2 regions of the Kosakonia sacchari SP1 genome follow, and region 1 is predicted to be linked to the other one. Evidence: predicted binding sites of a transcription regulator. Region 1 holds the regulator's gene; the other holds the start of a gene.
The links. Region 1 encodes Fur, which represses iron uptake genes when iron is present. Its sites were predicted from a motif close to ATAATAATGAGAACNACTATCAA; they were not measured.
Positions count from the first base shown of each region.

Region 2: the regulator Fur is predicted to act here: its motif matches at 3,279-3,301, upstream of fepD (Fe(3+)-siderophore ABC transporter permease).

Region 1 covers NZ_CP007215.2:3,414,975-3,420,669, reverse strand. The annotation lists gene C813_RS39205 (beta-N-acetylhexosaminidase) at 1-1,598, shown strand, start outside; gene fur (ferric iron uptake transcriptional regulator) at 1,713-2,159, opposite strand; gene fldA (flavodoxin FldA) at 2,452-2,982, opposite strand; gene ybfE (LexA regulated protein) at 3,146-3,427, opposite strand; gene ybfF (esterase) at 3,560-4,333, opposite strand; gene seqA (replication initiation negative regulator SeqA) at 4,516-5,073, shown strand; gene pgm (phosphoglucomutase (alpha-D-glucose-1,6-bisphosphate-dependent)) at 5,098-5,695, shown strand, end outside.
Region 2 covers NZ_CP007215.2:3,537,094-3,542,788, forward strand. The annotation lists gene entC (isochorismate synthase EntC) at 1-815, opposite strand, end outside; gene fepB (Fe2+-enterobactin ABC transporter substrate-binding protein) at 1,002-1,961, shown strand; gene entS (enterobactin transporter EntS) at 1,962-3,203, opposite strand; gene fepD (Fe(3+)-siderophore ABC transporter permease) at 3,316-4,320, shown strand; gene fepG (iron-enterobactin ABC transporter permease) at 4,317-5,309, shown strand; gene fepC (iron-enterobactin ABC transporter ATP-binding protein) at 5,306-5,695, shown strand, end outside.

The sequences.
Region 1 (5,695 bases):
GCCTGTTAGATCAGATGTCGGCATACAAACTGAACAAATTCCATTTCCATCTTACGGATGATGAAGGCTGGCGCATTGAGATCCCCGGCCTGCCGGAACTGACCGATATCGGCAGTAAGCGTTGTCATGATCTGAGTGAGAAAACGTGCCTGTTGCCGCAGCTCGGTTCCGGACCGGACAGTAATAACAACGGTAGCGGTCACTTCAGCCGTGCCGATTACATCGAAATCCTCAAATACGCCAAAGCGCGACAAATCGAAGTGATCCCGGAAATCGATATGCCAGCTCATGCGCGTGCAGCGGTGATCTCGATGGAAGCGCGTTACGATCGCCTGATGAAAGCAGGCAAAGAGAAAGAGGCAAATCAATATCGTCTGCTGGATCCCACTGATACATCGAACACCACCGGTGTGCAGTTCTATAACCGCACTGGTTATCTCAATCCGTGCCTTGATTCGTCGCGTAACTTCGTAGACAAAGTGATTGGTGAAATCCAGCAGATGCATAAAGAAGCCGGGCTGCCGCTGAATACCTGGCATTTTGGCGGTGACGAAGCGAAAAACATCTATCTGGGCGCCGGTTATACGGATCAGAAAAAACCGGAAGCGGGCAAAGGCATTATTGATCAGAGCAATCAGGATAAGCCGTGGGCGAAATCGCAAGCCTGCCAGGCGATGATCAAAGAGGGCAAAGTTGCCGACGTGGAACATCTCTCCAGCTATTTTGGCGTTGAGGTCAGCAAGCTGGTGAAAGCGCACGGCATTGACACGATGCAGGCGTGGCAGGACGGTTTGAAAGATGCCAAAGACGCGTCGGTGTTCGCCACCGATCATGTCAATGTTAACTTCTGGGATACGCTCTACTGGGGCGGTTTTGACTCGGTGAATGACTGGGCGAACAAAGGCTTCCGCGTTGTGGTCTCTAACCCTGATTACGTTTATCTCGATTTCCCGAATGAGGTCAACCCGGCCGAAAGCGGTTACTACTGGGGTACGCGTTTTAGCGATGAACGTAAGATTTTCAGTTTCGCCCCGGACAACATGCCGCAGAACGCGGAAACCTCGCTCGATCGTGATGGCAACCCGTTTAGCGCGAAATCCGACAAACCGTGGCCGGGCGCGTATGGCCTTTCTGCGCAGCTGTGGAGCGAGGTGGTGCGCACCGATAACCAGATGGAGTACATGATTTATCCGCGTATGGTTTCGGTGGCTGAACGTGCATGGCATCGCGCGGGCTGGGAGCAGGATTACAAAGCCGGACGTGAATACAAAGGCGGTGAGACACATCTGGTAGATGTGAAAGCGCTGGAACGTGACTGGCAACGCTTTGCGAACCTGTTAGGTCATCGCGAACTGGCGAAACTGGATAAGGCTGGTGTTCATTACCGCCTGCCAGTACCGGGCGCGCGCGTGGTGGGTGGAAAACTTGAAGCCAATACCAGCTTCCCAGGCATGGTGGTTGAGTTTTCAACCGACGGCGGCAAAAACTGGCAGCGCTACGACGATAAAGCGCGTCCGCAAGTGAGCGGGGAAGTGCAGGTGCGAACCGTCAGCCCGGACGGTAAACGCTTTAGCCGTGTCGACAGCGTAAAAGCGTAATGTGAGGCAGTGATTACACCCGGCGGCGCGAGCTTGCCGGGTTTTTCTTTTTTGCCAGTATTGCAGGCAAAAAAAAGCCAACCGTCAGGTTGGCTTTTTAGGCTTCAAAAGCTGTTATTTCGCGTCGTGCGCGTGTTCATCTTCGCGGCAGTCACCTTCGGCGCAGTGACCGTAAAGGTAAAGACTGTGGTTAGTCAGGCGAATGCCGTGTTTCGCGGCGATTTCACGCTGACGCGCTTCAATGGAGTCATCACTGAATTCAATCACCTTGCCGCAATCGAGGCAGATCAGGTGATCGTGGTGATGTTGCTGAGTCAGTTCAAAAACGGACTTGCCGCCTTCGAAGTTATGACGGGTCACAATCCCGGCGTCGTCAAACTGGTTCAGTACACGGTAAACCGTTGCCAGTCCGATCTCTTCGCCCATGTCGATCAGTCGTTTGTATAAATCTTCCGCACTGACATGATGGTTATCCGGTTCCTGAAGCACTTCAAGGATTTTTAACCGAGGAAGCGTGACTTTCAGGCCGGCCTTCTTTAATGCGGTATTGTTGTCAGTCATGCGGAATCTGTCCTGTTGCTATACGATTCACTTCCTTAGCGGAAGTTATAAGGAATGCACCTGGGGTAATGCGTCTCATTATAGAACTGCCATGGCTGGATGAAAACTGCAAGCCCTCAAGTAAAGTAAGCTTATAAAACGTGGTGTCGCCAGCAAAGTCCTTTACGGCGGCACCCAGTTTAGCAGGGCTCATTGTACAGCGATGGATAAAAAAGTTAAAAATTTGTAGCAATTATTTCCATTGCTTTTATCTATTAATACGGCGCAATCCACAGATTACGCCGTAAAAAACTCAGGCATTAAGGATATCGTCCAGGTGCAACTCTTCGCGAACCTGTTTTACCCATTTTTGAACGCGTTCGGAAGTCAGCTCAGGTTGACGGTCTTCGTCAATCGCCAGGCCAACGAAGTGGTCATCGTCCGCCAGACCTTTAGAGGCTTCAAAATGGTAGCCCGCAGTCGGCCAGTGACCAACAATGGTCGCGCCGCGCGGTTCGATGATATCGCGAATGGTGCCCAGCGCATCGCAGAAATATTCCGCGTAATCTTCCTGGTCGCCACAGCCGAACAGCGCAACTAATTTACCGTTAAAGTCGATCTCTTCCAGCGTCGGGAAAAAGTCATCCCAGTCGCACTGCGCTTCACCATAGTACCAGGTAGGAATGCCGAGCAACAGAATGTCATACCCTTCGATATCTTCTTTGCTGCTCTTGGCAATGTCATGTACGTCGGCAACGTCTTTACCAAGCTGACTCTGAATCATTTTCGCGATGTTTTCGGTGTTGCCGGTGTCGCTGCCGAAGAAAATGCCTGTAATTGCCATGAGTAAAATAACCTCTTGAAACTTAATGAGTATGGTGGTGGCGCTACGCCTACAGATAAGGGCAATCATAGCAGAACAGGGAAGCACGCGGAAACTGCTATCGCGTCGGACTGCACTGTATGACACATGAAAGTGTTATTTCGATGATGTTTCGGAGGATTCGCTAGCCGCGCAATGCCTTCAGCTGCGCCAGCAGCATCTCTTCGATAAGCTCGCTGCGGCTCATATCACGCGCTTCCGCCAGCTCGTTTAACGCATCGACGGCTTCCACGTTGAGTTTTAATTCGACACGCTTAAGCCCACGAACTTTATCGCGTTTTAGCTGATTGCGTTTGTTGATGCGCAATTGTTCATCGCGCGAGAGCGGGTTTGTCTTCGGCCGTCCCGGGCGACGCTCATTCGCGAACAGATCTAGTGTCGTACGGTCCGTTTGTTCTTTAGCCATGGTCTAAGCATACTACGGGAAAAACAAGCAATCGGGCGGCGCGCCCGGGCTGAATAGCGCGCCATCATACATCAGCACAACGGACACGCCAACGACCGGGCGCGTTGAAACGACCAGTCGCCGCCTTTTTAATCAATTTGTCTTTTCAGCGAGATAGCGACGAATAGCACGCAAAACCGCGTCGGGTTTCTCGGCATGAACCCAATGGCCGGCACCGGCAATCACATGCGCTCGCGCTTGTGGGAACTGCGCCAGCAGCGTGTCACGGTAGGCTTCAGTGACGTAAGGGGAATTTCCACCGCGAACAAACAGAGCCGGTTTGTTCCAGGCCGGAACCGTTTCCCAGCCGACAATATGCGGGTATTGCTCCCATAACACCGGCACGTTGAAACGCCACGTACCGTCGACAAAGGATTTCAGCAGGAACTGAATGACACCTTCTTCATTTATATGTTCACGCATCAGGGTTGCAGCTTGCTGGCGAGTGGATGCTTCTGCATCACTGACCGCGTTGATGGCGGCAAAAATTTCGTCATGGCGGCGCACCTGGTAATCCACAGGCGCAATATCAATCGCCACCAGTTGATCAATACGCTCTGGCGCGAGCGCTGTTAACGCCATCACGGCTTTACCGCCCATGGAGTGACCAATAAAGGTCGCTTTGTCGAACTGATGAGCGTTCAACGTATCCAGCAGATCCTGCGCCATGGCCGGGTAGTTCATTTCTGAAGAGCGGTCTGAAAGGCCGTGGTTACGCATATCCACTTGCAACACGTCATGATCCTGAACCAGTTCACGGGCGAGCACTCCAAGATTATCAAGGCTACCGAAAAGACCGTGAACAAGGACGATCGGAGAATTGTTGTGCGGATGTTGCGCAGTTTGCGCGCGCGTATTCAATTTCATGGCAAAGTTCTTTTTTTCACTGATTCGGGTTAGGTTATTATGTTGAACATTCTGCCGCCCGGCCGCAAGGTTAAGAATTACTCTTACTTTTGCCGCCATCCTGGTTTGACGCTATCCGCTGTTGAGATTTCACTTTATAATCCCAACACTTGTATTCAGATAAGATATCGCACTGGATTAAGATGAAAACGATCGAAGTTGATGATGAGCTCTACAGTTATATTGCCAGCCACACGAAGCACATTGGCGAGAGCGCATCCGACATTTTACGGCGCATGTTAAAATTTTCCGCCGTTCCTCAATCATCACAGCCTGCCGCTTCCCTCGCGCCAGTAAAAGAGACGCGTACTGTCAGCACCGTTGAAGGGGTTAAACCGACAAACACCGCCAAAGACAAAGTCCGTGCCGTGCGCGAGCTGCTTCTGTCTGATGAATACGCCGAGCAGAAAAAGGCGGTGAATCGTTTCCTGCTGGTGCTGTCTACACTCTACTTACTGGATGAAAAAGGGTTTACGGAATCCACCGAGTCTCTGCATGGGCGCACCCGCGTATACTTTGCCGCGAACGAGCAAACGCTTTTGCAAAACGGCAATCAAACCAAGCCGAAACAGGTGCCGGACACCCCTTACTGGGTCATCACCAACACCAATACGGGTCGTAAATGCAGCATGATCGAGCACATCATGCAATCAATGCAGTTCCCCGCGGAATTGATTGAAAAAGTTTGCGGCACAATTTAATCCTTGCATTGAAAGGACCAGGCAATGGCTAACCATCCGCGTGCGGGGCAACCTGCACAACAGGGCGATTTGATCAACGTCGCTCAGCTTACTGCGCAGTATTACGTGCTGAAACCGGAAATTGGAAATTCAGAACATGCGGTGAAGTTCGGAACATCCGGTCACCGTGGCAGCGCAGGTCGCCACAGCTTCAACGAGCAACATATCCTCGCCATCGCTCAGGCTATCGCCGAAGAGCGTGCGAAAAACGGTATTACCGGCCCGTGCTATGTGGGTAAAGATACCCACGCGCTGTCTGAACCGGCGTTTATCTCTGTGCTGGAAGTGCTGGCAGCCAACGGTGTGGACATTATCGTGCAGGAAAATAACGGCTTCACGCCGACGCCTGCCATCTCAAACGCTATCCTGGTTCACAACAAAAACGGCGGCGCGCAGGCTGACGGTATCGTTATTACGCCATCACATAACCCACCGGAAGATGGTGGGATCAAATACAACCCGCCGAACGGCGGCCCGGCGGACACCAACGTCACCAAAGTGGTGGAAGATCGCGCTAACGCACTGCTGGCAGATGGCCTGAAAGGCGTAAAACGCATTACGCTGGATGCCGCGCTGGCGTCCG
Region 2 (5,695 bases), 120 kb from region 1:
GGCGTGGTGACGAGCTGCGGCGAATCCGGCAGCGTCAGAGTTCGGCTGCGCGGTTGCAGCACGTTTTTCATTGCCTGCGTCACCAGTTCGTGTTCGTGCCGGTCTTTTTCCGAAGCCAGCAACTTGTTGCCGGCTTCGCGATCGAGAATGTCGTCCGGCTGACGGCGAGCGGAACCGGCTAACGGCAGAGAACTGAAGTGCTCCTGCTCTTTACGTAGCAACAATTCCGGGCTTGCGCCCAACAGCACGGCGCCATCCGGCAACGGAACGTGGAAGTTGAAACTGGCCGGGTTCTGGGCAATCAGGCGCTCTAACAGCACGCCGCTGTCGATGCGGCGGTCAGTGGTTAACTCAATCAGACGCGAGAGCACCACTTTGTCGACTTCCGGCGTGGCGGTGCGGGCGGCGGCGTTCGCCACCATCTGCATAAACGTCTCCTGCGGCGGGATCGCCTGCTGCGCCGTGACGTTCGGCATCGCGCCGCTGGTGAAATAGCGCGCAGATCGCTGTTTCTCCGGGCGGGAGAAAGTTTGCCAGGTGTGCGGGATAAACAGCGCAGACGGCTGCGTGGTATCGAACGGGATCGCCCCTACCATCACAGGGCGGGCAACGCCCTGCGCTTTCGCATCGGCAAAGGCTTGCGCCAGCTTTTGCTGGAAAGCGCTGTCGGGCGCATCGCCGCCTGCGGCAGGCTCGCAGAAACGCGCCACGCACCCGGAGGTGGTGAAACTGCGGTACGGCGACATAAAGAAAAACTGATCTGCGGCCAGCGTATTCACAGACTGCCGGGTTTCCTCAGCCAGGGACGTATCCATATCATCCTCCAACAATGATAAATGAACTAAGAATGATTATCATTTGTGTTTTGTTGCAGTAAGATAAAAAGTTATGCCCTGCTCTGTCAACAGCAGATTCTTCGCCAGCAGCGCTAATGCTTGCATCTGCTTCATTCAACGATGAAAATGAGAAGCATTAACCTCAGCAAAAACAGGATACGCCTTGTGAGATTCTCTTTATGGAGCCGTAAACCCTTAGTGTTTTTGAGCATTTTTGTTTTAGGACTAACCTCAGCCACCGCCGCCGACTGGCCTCGCCAGGTGACCGACAACCACGGAACACACGCCCTTACCAGCAAGCCGCTGCGCATTGTTTCCACCAGCGTGACGCTCACCGGTTCGCTACTGGCGATTGACGCGCCGGTTATCGCCAGCGGCGCGACCACGCCAAATAATCGTTTCGCCGACGAGCAGGGCTTTCTGCGCCAGTGGGGCGACATCGCCAAACAGCGCAATGTCGCGCGTCTCTACATCGGTGAAGCCAACGCTGAAGCCGTTGCCGCGCAGATGCCGGATTTAATTTTGATCAGTGCCACCGGCGGCGACTCCGCGTTGTCGCTGTATGATCAGCTCTCGACCATCGCCCCGACGCTTATCATCAACTACGACGACAAAAGCTGGCAGGCGCTGTTAACGCAGCTTGGCGAAATCACCGGTCACGAAAAAGAGGCAGCGGCGCGTATCAGCCAGTTCAATAAACAGCTTGCTGAGGTTAAAGCGCGGATGAAACTGCCACCTCAGCCGGTCACCGCGCTGGTTTATACCCCGGCGGCGCACGGCGCGAATCTGTGGACTGAAGAGTCCGCGCAGGGAAAATTGATGCAGCAACTGGGCTTTACCCTCGCGCCGTTACCAGCGAATCTGCACACCAGCCAGAGCCAGGGGAAACGTCATGACATCGTTCAACTGGGCGGAGAGAACCTGGCCGCCGGGCTGAATGGCGAAGCGCTGTTACTGTTTGCCAGCGACCAGAAAGACGCGGACGCACTCAGCCAGAACCCATTACTGGCGCACCTCTCCGCGGTGCAAAACCACCACGTGTACGCGCTGGGTGCGGAAACGTTCCGCCTTGATTACTACAGCGCCACCCGCGTGTTACAACGTTTGTCGGCGCTGTTTGGGTAATCAGGCTTCTGTGGCGGGCTGCGCCTGGCGAAAACGCCGCAGCTCGCCGAGCACCACCACCAGCAACACGCCAACAATCGCCAGCACAAAACCGCTGATACTTGCTGACGAAACCGGCGTCATCATCGACGCCATCGCGCCAAGCAGCGCCGCCCCGATGGCGTCACCCGTGACGTTTTGCGCCGTCCATAAGCCGTTAATTCTTCCGAGCATCGCTTCCGGGGTTTGCGTTTGCAACAGCGTGTATTGCAGCAGCGAACTTACCGCCGTCAGCCAGCCGCACAGCGCCAGAAACACAACGCCCAGCACCCAGACGGGCATCAGGCTAAACAAACCGATAGAGATAAACGCGCCAACGGAGGCCAGCAGCATAATCACGCCGGGGCGTTCGCTGTGCGCCAGCTTGCCGCTGGTTAACGCGCCAATGGCCGCACCGAGCGGTAGTGCGGCATACAGCAAGCCAATTTCGGCCGCCGACATATTCCAGCTTATCGCCAGCGCCGGGTAGAGCACGCGCACCGCGCTTGCCATCGTCAATAGCCCGCCAAGCAGTGCGATGCCGCCAATTAGCGGGTTGTGAAGTAAAAACTGCAGGGCGGTAAGGAGCGATTTCAGCGGGTGCTCGCGCGGTTGTGGCGGTGGCGGTAATGCTGGCAGGCTAAGTAACGGCAACAAGGTGATAAACGTGCCCGCCGCCGCCAGTCCGTAGTTCCAGGCCACGCCGCCGGTCGCCAGTAGCAAACCGCCGCACATTGGCGAAATAACGGAACCCAGCCGCACCGTCAGCATGGTAATTGCGCCAGCATGCATCAGGTTTTCACGCCCGACCAACGCGGGTGTCGCCGCCAGCAGCGCCGTTACGCCCAGCGCGCCGAAAAAACCATCCCACAAACCGAGCAGATAAATTGCCAGCAGCGAAGGCGCCGGCAACAACGCATTCAGAAACAGGCCGATAAAACCAATGCCGCAGGTGGAACGCGCCAGCAGAATCAGTTTTTTGCGCTCAAATCGATCCGCTAGAACACCGCCAAACATCAGGCCGACGAACATGGCACTGCCAGTCAGCGTGACGGCCAGGCCAACTTGCCAACTGGAGTGGGTCATCGCCTGAATTTGTACCGGCACCGCCACGCCCAATAAACCCAGCGAGAGAATCGAGATAAAACGCGCCAGAAATACCGCGCGAAAATCCGGATGCGTACGCAGCAGACTCAGGTTCAACAGCCAGGATTGTTGCTTCATTCCAATGCCTTAAATACACACTTTCTATGTCCATTCGCAGGCTGCGCATGATAACATATCAAAACAAGATCGATAACGATAATTACTATCATTATCAAATTTGGGACGTTTTATGTCGTGTTCTGCCTTCCCGGCGCGCCCCGTTGCCCTCGCCGGGTTATTAATATTGTTGGTTGTCGCCGTTGCACTCAGCCTGTTTGTTGGCGCAAAACCCCTGCCCGCTTCGGTCGTCATTGACGCCCTGACTGGCGTCTGCCATAGCGCGGACTGCACCATCATCAACGATGCCCGCTTGCCGCGTACGCTGGCTGGTTTACTCGCGGGCGGCGCACTGGGGATTGCCGGCGCGTTAATGCAAACCCTCACGCGAAATCCGCTCGCTGATCCTGGCTTACTCGGCGTTAACGCTGGTGCCAGCTTCGCCATTGTGCTCGGCGCGGCGCTACTGGGCGCGGTCACGCCCGTTGAACAACTGTTGCTCGCTTTTTGCGGCGCACTGGCGGCGTCGCTGCTGGTCGCCTTTACCGGCAGTCAGGGCGGCGGGCAGCTCAGCCCGGTTCGCCTGACGCTGGCGGGCGTGGCGCTGGCGGCGGTGCTGGAAGGGCTATCGAGCGGCATTTCGTTGCTTAATGCCGACGTTTACGACCAGTTGCGCTTCTGGCAGGCCGGTTCGCTGGATATCCGCACCCTGCAAACGCTAAAAATTGTCCTTATTCCGGTGCTGCTGGCAGCGCTCATCGCATTGATGCTGAGCCGCGCGCTGAACAGTCTGAGCCTCGGCAGCGACACCGCTACGGCGCTGGGCAGCCGCGTGGCGCGCACGCAGTTGCTCGGTTTAGTGGTGATTACGGTGCTATGCGGCAGCGCGACGGCGGTTGTCGGCCCGATTGCCTTTATCGGCCTGATGATGCCACACATGGCGCGCTGGCTGGTGGGCGCGGATCACCGCTGGTCGTTGCCGGTCACGTTGATAGCCACCCCAGCCCTGCTGTTGTTTGCCGATATCATTGGCCGCCTGCTGGTGCCTGGCGAACTGCGGGTTTCCGTGGTCAGTGCCTTTATCGGCGCGCCGGTATTGATTGTGCTGGTGCGCCACGCGCGCGGAGGCGGCTTATGATGGCTCCCTCCCGCCGCCTGCTCGGCAGCTGCTTGTTCATGGTTATCGCCGCGTTGCTTTTAGCCAACTGGGGTTTACGCAGCGGTGCGGTGACGCTGGCGTTTTCGCAGGTGCTTGACGCGCTCACCGGCGATGCGCCACGCGCCATGCAACTGGTCGTGATTGAGTGGCGCTTGCCGCGCGTGTTAATGGCATTACTGGTTGGCGCGGCGCTTGGCGTGAGCGGCGCGATTTTCCAGTCGCTGATGCGTAACCCGCTCGGCAGCCCGGATGTGATGGGCTTTAACACCGGCGCGTGGAGCGGCGTGCTGGTGGCGATGGTGCTGTTTGGTCAGCATCTGGCCGCTATCGCGCTGGCGGCGATGCTCGGCGGTCTGCTGACTTCGCTGGTGGTCTGGCTGCTGGCCTGGCGCAACGGCATTGAGACGTTCCGCTTGATCATCGTCGGTATTGGCGTGCGCGCGATGCTGGTGGCGTTTAATACCTGGCTGCTGCTGCATGCCTCGCTGGAAACGGCGCTCTCCGCCGGGCTGTGGAACGCCGGATCGCTCAATGGTCTGACCTGGGTGAAAACCGTCCCTTCCGCACCGATCATGCTGGTGATGTTTCTTTTTGCCGCCCTGCTGGCACGTCGTATGCGGCTGCTGGAAATGGGTGACGACAGTGCCTGCGCGCTGGGCGTCAGCGTTGAGCGTTCACGTCTGCTGCTGATGCTGGTCGCCGTCGCACTCACCGCCGCCGCAACCGCGCTGGCGGGGCCGATTTCGTTTATCGCGCTGGTCGCGCCGCATATCGCCCGCCGGGTTAGCGCCACTGCGCGCTGGGGGTTAACCCAATCCGCCCTGTGTGGCGCGGTGTTGTTGTTGCTGGCGGATATGATTGCCCAGCGAGGCTTTACGCCTTATCAGTTGCCGGTCGGCGTGGTGACCGTCAGCCTCGGCGGTATTTACCTTATCGCCTTGTTAATTCAGGAGTCTCGTAAGAAATGACCGATTTATCTGCCCGTTTGCACGGCGAAGCGCTCACCATTGGCTACGGCAAAAAAGTGGTTGCCGAGCGCTTAAGCGTGGCGATCCCAGATGGCCATTTCACCGCTATTATCGGCCCCAACGGCTGCGGTAAATCCACGTTGCTGCGCACGCTGAGCCGCCTGATGACGCCCGCTCAAGGCCATGTTTATCTTGATGGCGAGCAGATCCAGCGCTATGCCAGCAAAGAGGTGGCGCGTCGCATAGGGTTGCTTGCGCAAAACGCCACCACGCCCGGCGATATCACCGTGCAGGAATTGGTCGCGCGTGGGCGTTATCCACACCAGCCGCTGTTCACCCGCTGGCGCAAAGAGGATGACGACGCCGTGCAACGCGCGATGCGGGCC